2 linked regions of the Candidatus Chlorohelix allophototropha genome follow. The protein of the gene in region 1 interacts with the protein of each later gene in a pairwise test. Links are inferred from orthologs where the notes say so. Each region holds a gene or a part of one and is shown on either strand. Other genes may lie near its edges.

Evidence for each region. Proteins that work in one complex are often made in the same cells at the same time.
Region 2: the proteins of ruvA (region 1) and ruvC interact in binary tests that used the Escherichia coli proteins (3 or more experiments, as listed by UniProt). The link is inferred for Candidatus Chlorohelix allophototropha from one-to-one orthologs.

What each region holds. Positions count from the first base shown.
Region 1 is NZ_CP128401.1:89,111-94,246, forward strand. What follows is about bases 1,274-4,258. They hold ruvA (Holliday junction branch migration protein RuvA), read left to right. Parts: upstream 1,274-2,460; coding sequence 2,461-3,057; downstream 3,058-4,258. Other genes in these bases: OZ401_RS23500 (polyhydroxyalkanoate synthesis regulator DNA-binding domain-containing protein), read left to right, coding at 1,274-1,598; OZ401_RS23505 (amidohydrolase family protein), read left to right, coding at 1,607-2,464; OZ401_RS23515 (AfsR/SARP family transcriptional regulator), read left to right, coding at 3,413-4,258. Also shown: OZ401_RS23490 (hypothetical protein), read left to right, coding at 566-889; OZ401_RS23495 (hypothetical protein), read left to right, coding at 899-1,093; more of OZ401_RS23500, read left to right, coding at 1,053-1,273; more of OZ401_RS23515, read left to right, coding at 4,259-5,136. UniProt on the Escherichia coli protein: The RuvA-RuvB-RuvC complex processes Holliday junction (HJ) DNA during genetic recombination and DNA repair.
Region 2 is NZ_CP128400.1:341,159-346,248, forward strand. Bases 1,527-4,465 are described here. They hold ruvC (crossover junction endodeoxyribonuclease RuvC), read left to right. Parts: upstream 1,527-2,701; coding sequence 2,702-3,229; downstream 3,230-4,465. Other genes in these bases: OZ401_RS14200 (GNAT family N-acetyltransferase), read left to right, coding at 1,527-1,846; OZ401_RS14205 (YebC/PmpR family DNA-binding transcriptional regulator), read left to right, coding at 1,927-2,691; OZ401_RS14215 (TlyA family RNA methyltransferase), read left to right, coding at 3,222-4,106; OZ401_RS14220 (NAD(+)/NADH kinase), read left to right, coding at 4,112-4,465. Also shown: OZ401_RS14190 (3-hydroxyacyl-CoA dehydrogenase family protein), read left to right, coding at 1-560; OZ401_RS14195 (chorismate mutase), read left to right, coding at 597-914; more of OZ401_RS14200, read left to right, coding at 914-1,526; more of OZ401_RS14220, read left to right, coding at 4,466-4,936; OZ401_RS14225 (glycosyltransferase family protein), read left to right, coding at 4,960-5,090.

The DNA of each region.
Region 1 (5,136 bases):
ATTGGACGGTAACTAATCCGCTCATCTCTGCTTTTGACCCCTCTGTTTAAAGCAATATAAGCTTTTTAATCAGGCTAGCGGTTGCCCTTCGCATTGCGGCTAACTATTAGAAGATTGTGTTTATTGCTCCAGCTGCTGATGAACCCAATTACAATCGGCGGATGCCCTACTATGAAAAGGAGTTGAAGAGTGGTATTGTAAAGAAAGAGACGTTATTTTTGGTAAGAAAAAAGAGATGAAATACCTAACATCAAGCTAAACGAATTGATTTAAATCCACCAGATTGAAAAGACTTCAAAAGAGGCATTTGTGTTTTCCGAGGTAGGGATAGAAAGACGAAGTAATCGGTACATTTATTGTGTATTATAGAAAAGAGTTGATTAAACTATTGCGGTTGTAAAATTTAACTGGTTTTTCTAGATTTAAAGTTAAATTCGTCCTTTTTCTACGCTTCTCGTGGAAAAACACAAAATTCTACGTTTCTCGTGGAAGTCACAGTAGGCGCGTAGGTCAAACCAACTCTCCTTCCGGTTGATATAAGCCTAGCTTCGTGCTATGCTTACTTATGCGGATAGTAGGAATTAGTGAATTACTTAAACGTGCGCAGGAATTCATAGGTTCAGCCCCAAAATGGGAAAGCATTCTGGCAGAAGATCGCCGTGGAGTGCTGACAATGTACGAATACGTAGTTCCGCATGGATCAAAGCAATGGCAGGGCTATTATGCGCCATGGGCGCGTATCAGCCCCCTAGATGATGGGCATAGCCTTTATATCCTAGCTTATTATCGAGATAACAAAAAGTGGCAAGATCTCGAAGTAACTGGACATTTGGAAGAGTGCCTACAAGCTATTAAAGATAACGTTTACGGTGTATTTTTTAATAAATAGGATTGAAAAATGAAAGTCATTGTAAATATAGAAGGTTCAAAAGATGACCTAAAGATTATCTTGCAGGTACTACGCGATAATATGGACTACGCAAACTCGAATGATACTTTCCGGTTGTATATGGAAAATGACCAACCGGGCGGTGAAATCTTTGAAGAACGCTATGACGAAAACGATAACTTGGTTGAACGACGTAGACATTAATTTTATGCGAGTAATCAAACGCTATAACAACCGAAAACTTTACGATACCGAGACTCGAACCTATATTACTCTGGATGGAGTAGCCAAACTGGTGGTATCGGGCGAAGAAGTTCAGGTAGTGGATAACGATACGGATGAGGATATTACCACCGTAATCTTTAGCCAGCTTCTACTTGAGCGCGAAAGAGAGCAGCGATTTTTACCTAGCGGTATGCTCAGCCAACTTTTACGGTTCGGTGGTGAAACCAGCCGCAAACTCGGCACAACTCTAACCCGTCCTTTTACCCTTACATTTGGGCAGTTTCTTGAACAGGAAGTAGAGCGCACCTTCAAATTTTGGGTGGATATTGCGGAAGGGCGTGAAGAAGATATGCTACGTTTTATTGAGCGACTCATTGAACAACGCCGCCGTACTCATCAAGCTAGTAGCCCAAATGAGGGCAATCGTAAAAACCCCAATAAAGTAAATCGCCTTGATATTATCGAGGATTTACCGCCCAAATAATCCTTCCCATGATTATTGACTCCCATACCCACATTTTTTCAAAAGATTTGATAGACCGCCGAAACGAGCTAACCGAACGTGATGAGCGTTTTCGGGAATGTTACGCTTCGCCAAAAGCCAAAATGGTAACCGCGGCTGAACTGGTACAGGAAATGGAGCGTGCCGGAATAGCTAGAGCGGTGGTTACCGGCTATGCCTTCGCTGATGGCACACTTTGCGCCGCCTCAAATGATCATATTATTGAAGCAATAAAGGCTTTCCCGGATAAACTGGTAGGGTTGGCAGCGATACAACCGCTAGAGGGGGATAAGGCGCTTTACGAAGCGGAACGCTGCTATTTAGCCGGGTTACGTGGTTTGGGTGAACTAACCGCCGACGGGCAAGGCTTTGACCTTACCGAACCTGCTTTATTCCGCGATTTGGCAGCATTAACCGCCAAATATAAGGGAGTCATAATGCTACATGCCAGTGAGCCATTGGGGCATCTTTACCCCGGCAAGGGCAAAACCACCCCGGATAAAATTCTGGCTTTAGCACAACATCACCCGGAATGTAATATCATTGCAGCGCATTGGGGAGGTGGGCTACCCTTTTACGAATTAATGCCCGAAATAGCCAAAGCCCTTTCCAACCTGTACTATGATACAGCCGCTACCACTTATTTATACCGCTTTGGCATTTTCAGAGCAGTGTGCGATCTGGCAGGGGCACATAAAATCCTATGGGCAAGCGATTATCCCCTACTTGGACAGGCACGTTTGCTGGAAAGAGTGCGAGGGGAAGCAATGTTAAACGAAATTGAATTAGAGCAGATATTGGGTGGGAATGCAGCACGTTTGCTGGGTCTGGAGGAAAAAGGAGAATGATTGCAGCAGTACGTGGTCAGTTAGAGCAAATGGGAACCGACTCGGTGCTTATCAATGTAGGCGGAGTTAGCCTGAGAGTGTTTGTACCTACCTCAGTGCTAGACGAACTAGGCGAAATTGGGCGAGAGGTAAAGCTGTTTACCCATTTTTACGTGCGCGAAGATCAGCTTGCTCTTTACGGTTTCAAAACCACTGAGCAGCAGGAATTATTTGAAATGTTATTGAGCGTGTCAGGCGTAGGACCACGCGCCGCGCTTAACTTGATAGGAACAGCGGATGTGGGTGCAACCCATCTGGCTATTGCGCAGAGTAACGTAGATTTTTTAAAGAAAGTATCCGGTATCGGACCCAAAACCGCTGCCCGAATCATTCTTGAGTTAAAAGGGAAGTTGGTAGATGTGCAAACGGCAAAAACAAGCCGGAAGGTGGAAGCAAATCCCACCGTATTGGAACGACGACAACTGGTAGAAGCGTTAGGCGGTTTAGGTTACACCCCCGCAGAGATACAAACCGCATTGAACGCATTACCAGCAGGGCAAGAATTATCGCTTGAAGAGCAAGTGCTGGAAGCGTTGCGGTTTCTAGGACAGTAGAAATTAGCAAGGTGATAATTTCATTCATTTCCTCAAAAATTGAAATTCTTGCATTATTTATTGAGATTTAAGTGTCGCAAAGCCTCCATTTTTTGTATTATAACTTTAGAAATATTAGGACACCTAGCTTTATTTTGAATTGGTAAACAACTTAAAGCCTAAAAACAATAATCTTTATTCAACCATTTTCTAGTAAGAATTTTAGATTTTGGTTCAGTTTATATAGATGAATTTGTATGTTTTGTAACAATAGTGTTGTAAAATAGCATAATAATAATACTCTACCATGTTGTAACCCTAAAATTTTAGAATTATAATTGATTAATAGTTAGATGAATAATTATTTTTAGCTGGAGTGGATAAAGCAATTTTTATTGCAAAGATTACAGCACCTAAAGCACGAGGGTTAGTCAGCCGCCAGCGTTTGATTGATGAAATCAACGACTTTGATTCTTATCGTTTGCTCTTAATCTCGGCTGGATCAGGTTATGGTAAAACAGCCCTCCTTGCCGATTTTGTCGCACAAACCACAGCGCGGTTAATTTGGTATTCCCTCGATGAAGGCGATAGAGACCCCCTAAGATTTTTCCGCTATCTAGTGCAAGCAGTTAAAGTAGCCTTTCCTGAATTTGGTATTCAGTTTGATGCGCTTTTAGCACAAATCGAATCTGGGCGAAGCCTAGAGCAGGAAAATAATCTCCAACGACTGGCAAATCAGTTTGCAGAAGAATTGGCAACCCAAATTTCGGTTGATAACAAGATTTCTGTGATGGTACTTGATGATTATCAGTACGCTGAAAGTGAGTTGGTTGGAACCTTTATGCGATTTCTGGCGCTCAAGTTACCTGAACATCTCAAACTGATTGTTTCCACCAGAAGTGTACCAGACCATTTACCGCTGGCTTATTTATACGCCAAACGCCTGATAAAAGGTATAGGAGCAGCCGAGTTAAGCTTTACACGTCAGGAAATTGCTGATTTGCTGGTTGATGTGTACAAGATTAAAGACTCCGAGATGGTGGACAAGTTGGTGGAATATTCCGAAGGTTGGGTCACCGCCGTTATCCTCGCTTTAGCAGGTCGGAAATCATCATTAAGTCGTCTCGATAGACTAAGTGGTCCCTATGGTCAGGGCTATCTGGACAGTTCGGCTCTGTTTGAATATTTGGGAGATGTGGTTCTAGCTGACCAGCCCCCTGATATAGAGGATTTTCTTCTTCAGACTTCTTGCCTACACCTTTTAAGTCCTGAACTATGCAACGAGCTTACCGGTTTACAGGATAGTGAGCGAATATTAGAAAAACTGGACAAGCGCAAGCTCTTCGTGGAAGTGGTAGCCGAAGTTCCTTCTAGTGACTTCAGCAAACCCGATACTTTTTATTATAAGTATCACTCGCTCTTTAAGCGTTTTCTACAGTCGCGTCTTGCTAATAAGAAAGAAGTATGGCGAGCATGTAACCTAAAAGCGGCTGAACTGGCTTTGCGTTCAGAATATTATATAGAAGGTGTGCAAAATTACCTTACTATAAATGAAGGGCGAAAGGCAGCGGAAATAGTAGCCGGACTGGCTACTCCGCTCTATGAGTCAGGGCTTATCAACCGCTTGACCGAACTAATCGGGCTAATCCCGCAAGAAGCGGTGGAGTCTATACCGGAACTTGCCTTTACATATGCCAGAATTTTGTTTGAAAAAGGGCAGAGCGAGGCTGCTATAAGATTAACCGAGAAAATAGAAAAGCAACACCTTGAAAATGGATCTGTCGAAGGGGCAGCAATGTGCTTGGCGCTACGCGCTCTCGGTTATTCACGTATGGGAATGGTTGAGGAGGGGGCACGCCTGATTGAAAGAGCCTCGGCATTTGTTGCTGGTAGGGGCTTGAGTCGGGAAAAAATCTATGCGCAAGCGCTAATATACACCACCGCAGGGATAGTTAAAACCGATTCCGGTCAGGCTGAACAAGCTGAAAATTCTTTTAAGAAAGGTCAGGAACTATTCGAACAATTAGAACTAAAATACCGGGTTATGCAAAGTGATATTTACCTAGCAACCGTGTATAAGGAAATGGGACGCTTGATACG
Region 2 (5,090 bases), on another replicon or contig:
AGCTGTATTCGGCGTTGGATAAAATAGTTAAGCCTGAAGCTATTTTCACCAGCAATACTTCTTCAATTACCATTATAGAAATGGCTTCCGCCACCAAAAGGCAGGCACAATTTGCCGGATTGCATTTTTTTAACCCGGTGCCGTTGATGAAGCTGGTGGAAGTAGTCAAAACTATCGTTACCAACGAAGAAACCATTGCCAGTTTGCTGGAGTTCAGCCAGAAACTTGGCAAAAAACCTGTGCTGGCAAAAGACTCTCCTGGCTTTATCGTAAACCTGCTGCTGATTCCTTATTTACTGGACGCAATTCGCGCCTTTGAGTCGGGCGTTGCCAGCAAAGAAGATATTGACGAGGGTATGAAGCTCGGCTGTGGGCATCCAATGGGACCGCTTACCTTGCTGGACTTTGTAGGGCTTGATACCACCTTCTACATTGCCAATATCATGTTTGATGAATTTAAGGATACCCGCTACGCTGCGCCGCCTCTGTTAAAACGGATGGTGGCAGCCGGTATGTTGGGACGCAAGAGTGGCAAAGGCTTCTACGATTATAGTAAATAACCACATTGTGGTTGCTTGATATTTAAGGGGGAAAGATTGGCTTTGACCGAGGAGGAGCGCGGGCAAAGGCTCGCCGTTATTCGCAAGGAAATAGACCGCATTGATGCACAGGTGATTGCACTGCTTGGCGAGCGTGCCCGGTTTGTCGAAGAGGTTGGCAAGCTGAAACCGAGCGCCGATAAGGTGCGCGTGCCCGAACGCGAACGTCAGGTTCTTGAGCGAGCTTGCCAGCTTGCCGTTGAACATGGCATTGACCCCTCTTTTGTGGAGCAATTGTATCTGGTAATGTTCGATTATTTTGTAGATCACCAGCAAAAGCAATTGTCCCAAAGACCGGAAGAATCCGAATCCTGATGCAACCCGATTTAGCGTTACAATTCAGGGCAGGTAAATTGGAAGATTTGCCTGCCGTCAAAGAAGTTTGCAAAGATGTATGGGGCGGTAACGATTACATGCCTTTTGTATGGGAGGAAAGACTTTCCGAACCGAACATAAAGGTATTTGTAGCCGAGATTGAGCAACAGCTTGCCGGACTCTACTGCCTCAAAACAATGAATGAATCAGGCTTAAAAACCGGTTGGTGGTCGGGAGTGCGGGTTGCTACCCCATATAAAAAGCTTGGCTTAGCCTATCGATTGCTCGAACACGCGATAGATGTAGTAAACCAAGAGGAAATAAACGTGTTGCGCTACAGCACCGCGGAAGACAATATTCCAATGCACCGGGTAGCTGAACGTTTCGGTTTCCGTCTTGTAGCTTCCTACAGTTATGCTATAGGACAGAAGAATATTATCCCATTGCCTGAAAATACAAATATCACTTTTCGTTCCTTGCAGCCTGATGAGTTAAAGTTAGCTTGGGACTTTATTATTAACTCGAGAGAATGGCAGCTTGACGAGGGGTTTCATTGTGACTCATGGACATGGCGAAAGTTGGAACTGACCGACTTGCAAGGTAAGTTGGCGAGAAATGCTGTGACCGGAGGCTTTGAGGGTGATAAACTTAAAGCGTTGAGTGTATTTAACTACGATGAATGGGAAAATCAGCAGGAGATATTTGTCAGTTGGCTGGGTGGTGATGTGCAAACACAAGCTCAATTGGCACAACATCTTGTCCACAACGCAATAGCAAAGCCATTGGAATATTCGCTGGTTATGATGTTGCCGACAAACTCGGATTTGGACAAAGTTCTAGAACAAACAGGATTCGTGCTCAGATCTGAAGATCGTATGCGACTTTACGAATTGTCTCTAGCGGTTGAAAAGGTTCGTAACAGAATGGTATAATTAATCGAGTCCGCTAAATATATCAGTTAACACGGATCAATACAGGTAAGCATATCCGATGTTGAGGAGAGAAATAAAGTATGTCAGGGCACAGTAAATGGCATTCAATCCGACGATCGAAAGCCATCATTGATAACAAACGAGGCGCAGTTTTTACCAAGCTCGCTCGCGAAATTTCGATTGCGACTAGAGAGGGTGGCGGCGCTGATCCTGACACCAACTTTAAGTTACGTGTAGCAATCCAGAAAGCGCGCGCCGAAAACATGCCCGTTGACAATATCAAACGCGCCGTTGAAAAAGGCATGGGCAGCGGTGAAGGCGGTTTGCAGCTTGAAGAAATTTTCTACGAAGGCTACGGACCGGGCGGAACAGCAATTCTGGTACAGGCGCTGACCGATAACCGCAACCGCACCTCTTCTGAGATTCGTAGCGCCTTTACTAAAGGCGGCGGCAATCACGGTGAACCCGGCTCGGTAAGTTGGATGTTTGAGCATGTAGGGTTAATTCGCATCGAACTTGGCAAGTATGATCCAGAAGAACTGATGCTCATCGCGATTGATGCGGGCGCAAACGATGTGCAAGAAGTCAGCGAAGATGACGAGGTTATTGAACTGGAAGTTTATACCGGATTTGAAGAAATGCGCAAGGTACAAGAAGCGTTGGAAAATGGCGGTATCAAAATAATTTCCAGTGAAGCGATCTTCAATGCCAAAACTACTATGGATTTGGATGATGCCAAAGCGCTGCAAGTGCTACGGTTGATGGAACGTCTTGAAGACCTCGACGATGTACAAAACGTCTATAGCAACCTGAATATTCGGGATGAGGTTGCGGCTCTCCAATAGGTTAGCACTTTTGCCCACACCATACAAAGATGAGAATCTGGTACTTGGCATAGACCCTGGCTCGGCTTTAATGGGCTGGGGTTTGGTGCATTTACGACCGGACGATTCGCTGGAAATGATAAATTATGGCGCGATCAGCACCTCGCCGCGCCTGCCAATGCCACAACGGTTGCAGCAAATTTATCGTCAGCTTACAGGTTTGCTTGAAACAGCCTTTCCCTCAGAGATAGCCATTGAAGAGCTTTTTTTCAATAAAAATACCACTACTGTTATAGCAGTAAGTCAGGCGCGAGGAGTAGCCTTACTAGCTGCCGCCGATCATAATATTGACGTTTTCGAATACACCCCCTTACAGGTTAAACAAGCGCTGGTAGGTTATGGTCGCGCCCAGAAAGACCAAGTACAAGAAATGGTGCGGATTCTGCTGAACCTCGACCAGATTCCGAAACCGGATGATGCCGCCGATGCGCTAGCGATTGCAATCTGCCACATACGTAGTCGCCGCTTTATGTCCCGGTTGGAGGCGCAAAATGGCTAAACCGCGCCCTTCTACCAAAAAACGACCAGAAGTTGTGATTGAATCCACTAAAAAGCGGGTTGACCAATGGCTGGTGGAACTGGGTATCGCCCCCACCCGCGAGAAAGCGCAAGCCTTGATAATGGCGGGGCAGGTGCTGGCTGGAACGCGCCGTATTGATAAAGCAGGGCAAAGCCTGAACCCTGTCGAAGCGCATACTCTTAACCTAAAAGAAGGCAGCGCTTTAAAATATGTCAGCCGCGGAGGTTTTAAACTTGAACACGCCCTCGATGTTTTCCAGATTGACCCAACCGGAAAATTGGCGCTGGATGTAGGAGCAAGTACGGGCGGTTTTAGCGATTGCTTTTTGCAGCATGGCGCACGTAAAGTGATTGCGCTGGATGTTGGCAATAGTCAATTAGCCTGGAGTTTGCGGCAAGACTCCCGCGTTTATATTTTGGATCACACCAACGTGCGCTATAGTGAAAGCCTGCCTGAAGTTGAACCCGGTAGGGGTGCAGCGCTAGCAGACGTAGCCGCCGTAGATGTGAGCTTTATTTCACTTAAATTGGTGCTACCGGCAGTACGAAACCTTATTATTCCCGATGCGCCCCTAGTGGTTCTGGTAAAACCGCAATTCGAAGCAGGCAAAGAACGGGTGGGAAAGGGTGGTATAATAAAGGACACCTTAGTGCATCGCGCCGTGCTTGAAGATTTGATAGAATGGTGGAATACCAATCGGTTTACCCTACAAGGACTAATCCGCTCACCTATCTTGGGAACTGAGGGTAATCTCGAATTTTTGGCGCATCTGAAAGCTGTGGAGGAAGTAGTTGATAACTGGGTTACCCCGGCTGCACACGGACTTGAACAACTATTAGGGAGAATGGAACTGTGAGACATATGGCAGTAGTTAGCCGCCCTGCACCTCCACCCGAAGCACAAGGGTTGGCAGATGCAGTTGAAAGGCTATTGACACAAGAAGGCATCAAAGTCTGGCGCGGAATTGTACCAGACGGGGGTGAGTATGCCCGGCGTATGGCAGAATGTGAATTAGTTTTTGTGCTAGGCGGGGACGGTACAATTTTGCACGCTGCAAATCTTGCTGCTGCAAACGGTGTGCCAATCGTAGGGGTGGACTTCGGGCGTTTCGGCTTCTTAGCTGAATTGAGTCGTGAAGAAGCCCTCGATAAGATTCCGGCTTTTGTAAGAGGTGAGCACTGGGTAGAAGAGCGCGTCATGTTAAGAGCCGAGCATATCCGGAGCGGCGAAGTAATGGGGCAATATCAGGCTTTGAACGATATTGTATTGGGTCGCGCGTATCTCTCAGGTATTATTGACGTGCAATTGGTCGTTGACGGTGAATACGTCACTACCTATTTCGGCGATGGCTTAATCGTAAGTACCGCCACCGGCTCAACCGCTTACAATATTGCAGCTGGTGGTCCGGTACTAGCTCCAAATATGGGTGCGATTGTGTTATCCGCGCTTGCACCGCATCTTACACACCTAAGCCATTTGGTAGTACCGCGTGATTCTACCATCACGTTGCATGTGGGAACGCGCAAAGGCGCAGCCGTTACAGTGGATGGGCAACCTGACTTCCAAATTCAGGATAAGGATATGCTGCGAGTAACCCTCGCACCCTTTACCGCTCGGTTTGCACGCCTCCAAGATAAAACCTACTTCTACAAAAACCTTGCCAACCGCTTGCGACGCGGCGGGTGATTTGAGAGCGGAAAACGGGTAAGTTGAAAAATAGGTCGGGCTTCTGGTTTCGTCACGCCATACCTTTCGGGCTTTACTTACTGGGAGCCATCATTTTCACTTATCCGCTGGTTTTAAATTTGGGCAGCCGCATTATCAGTACGCCCGGTAGTGA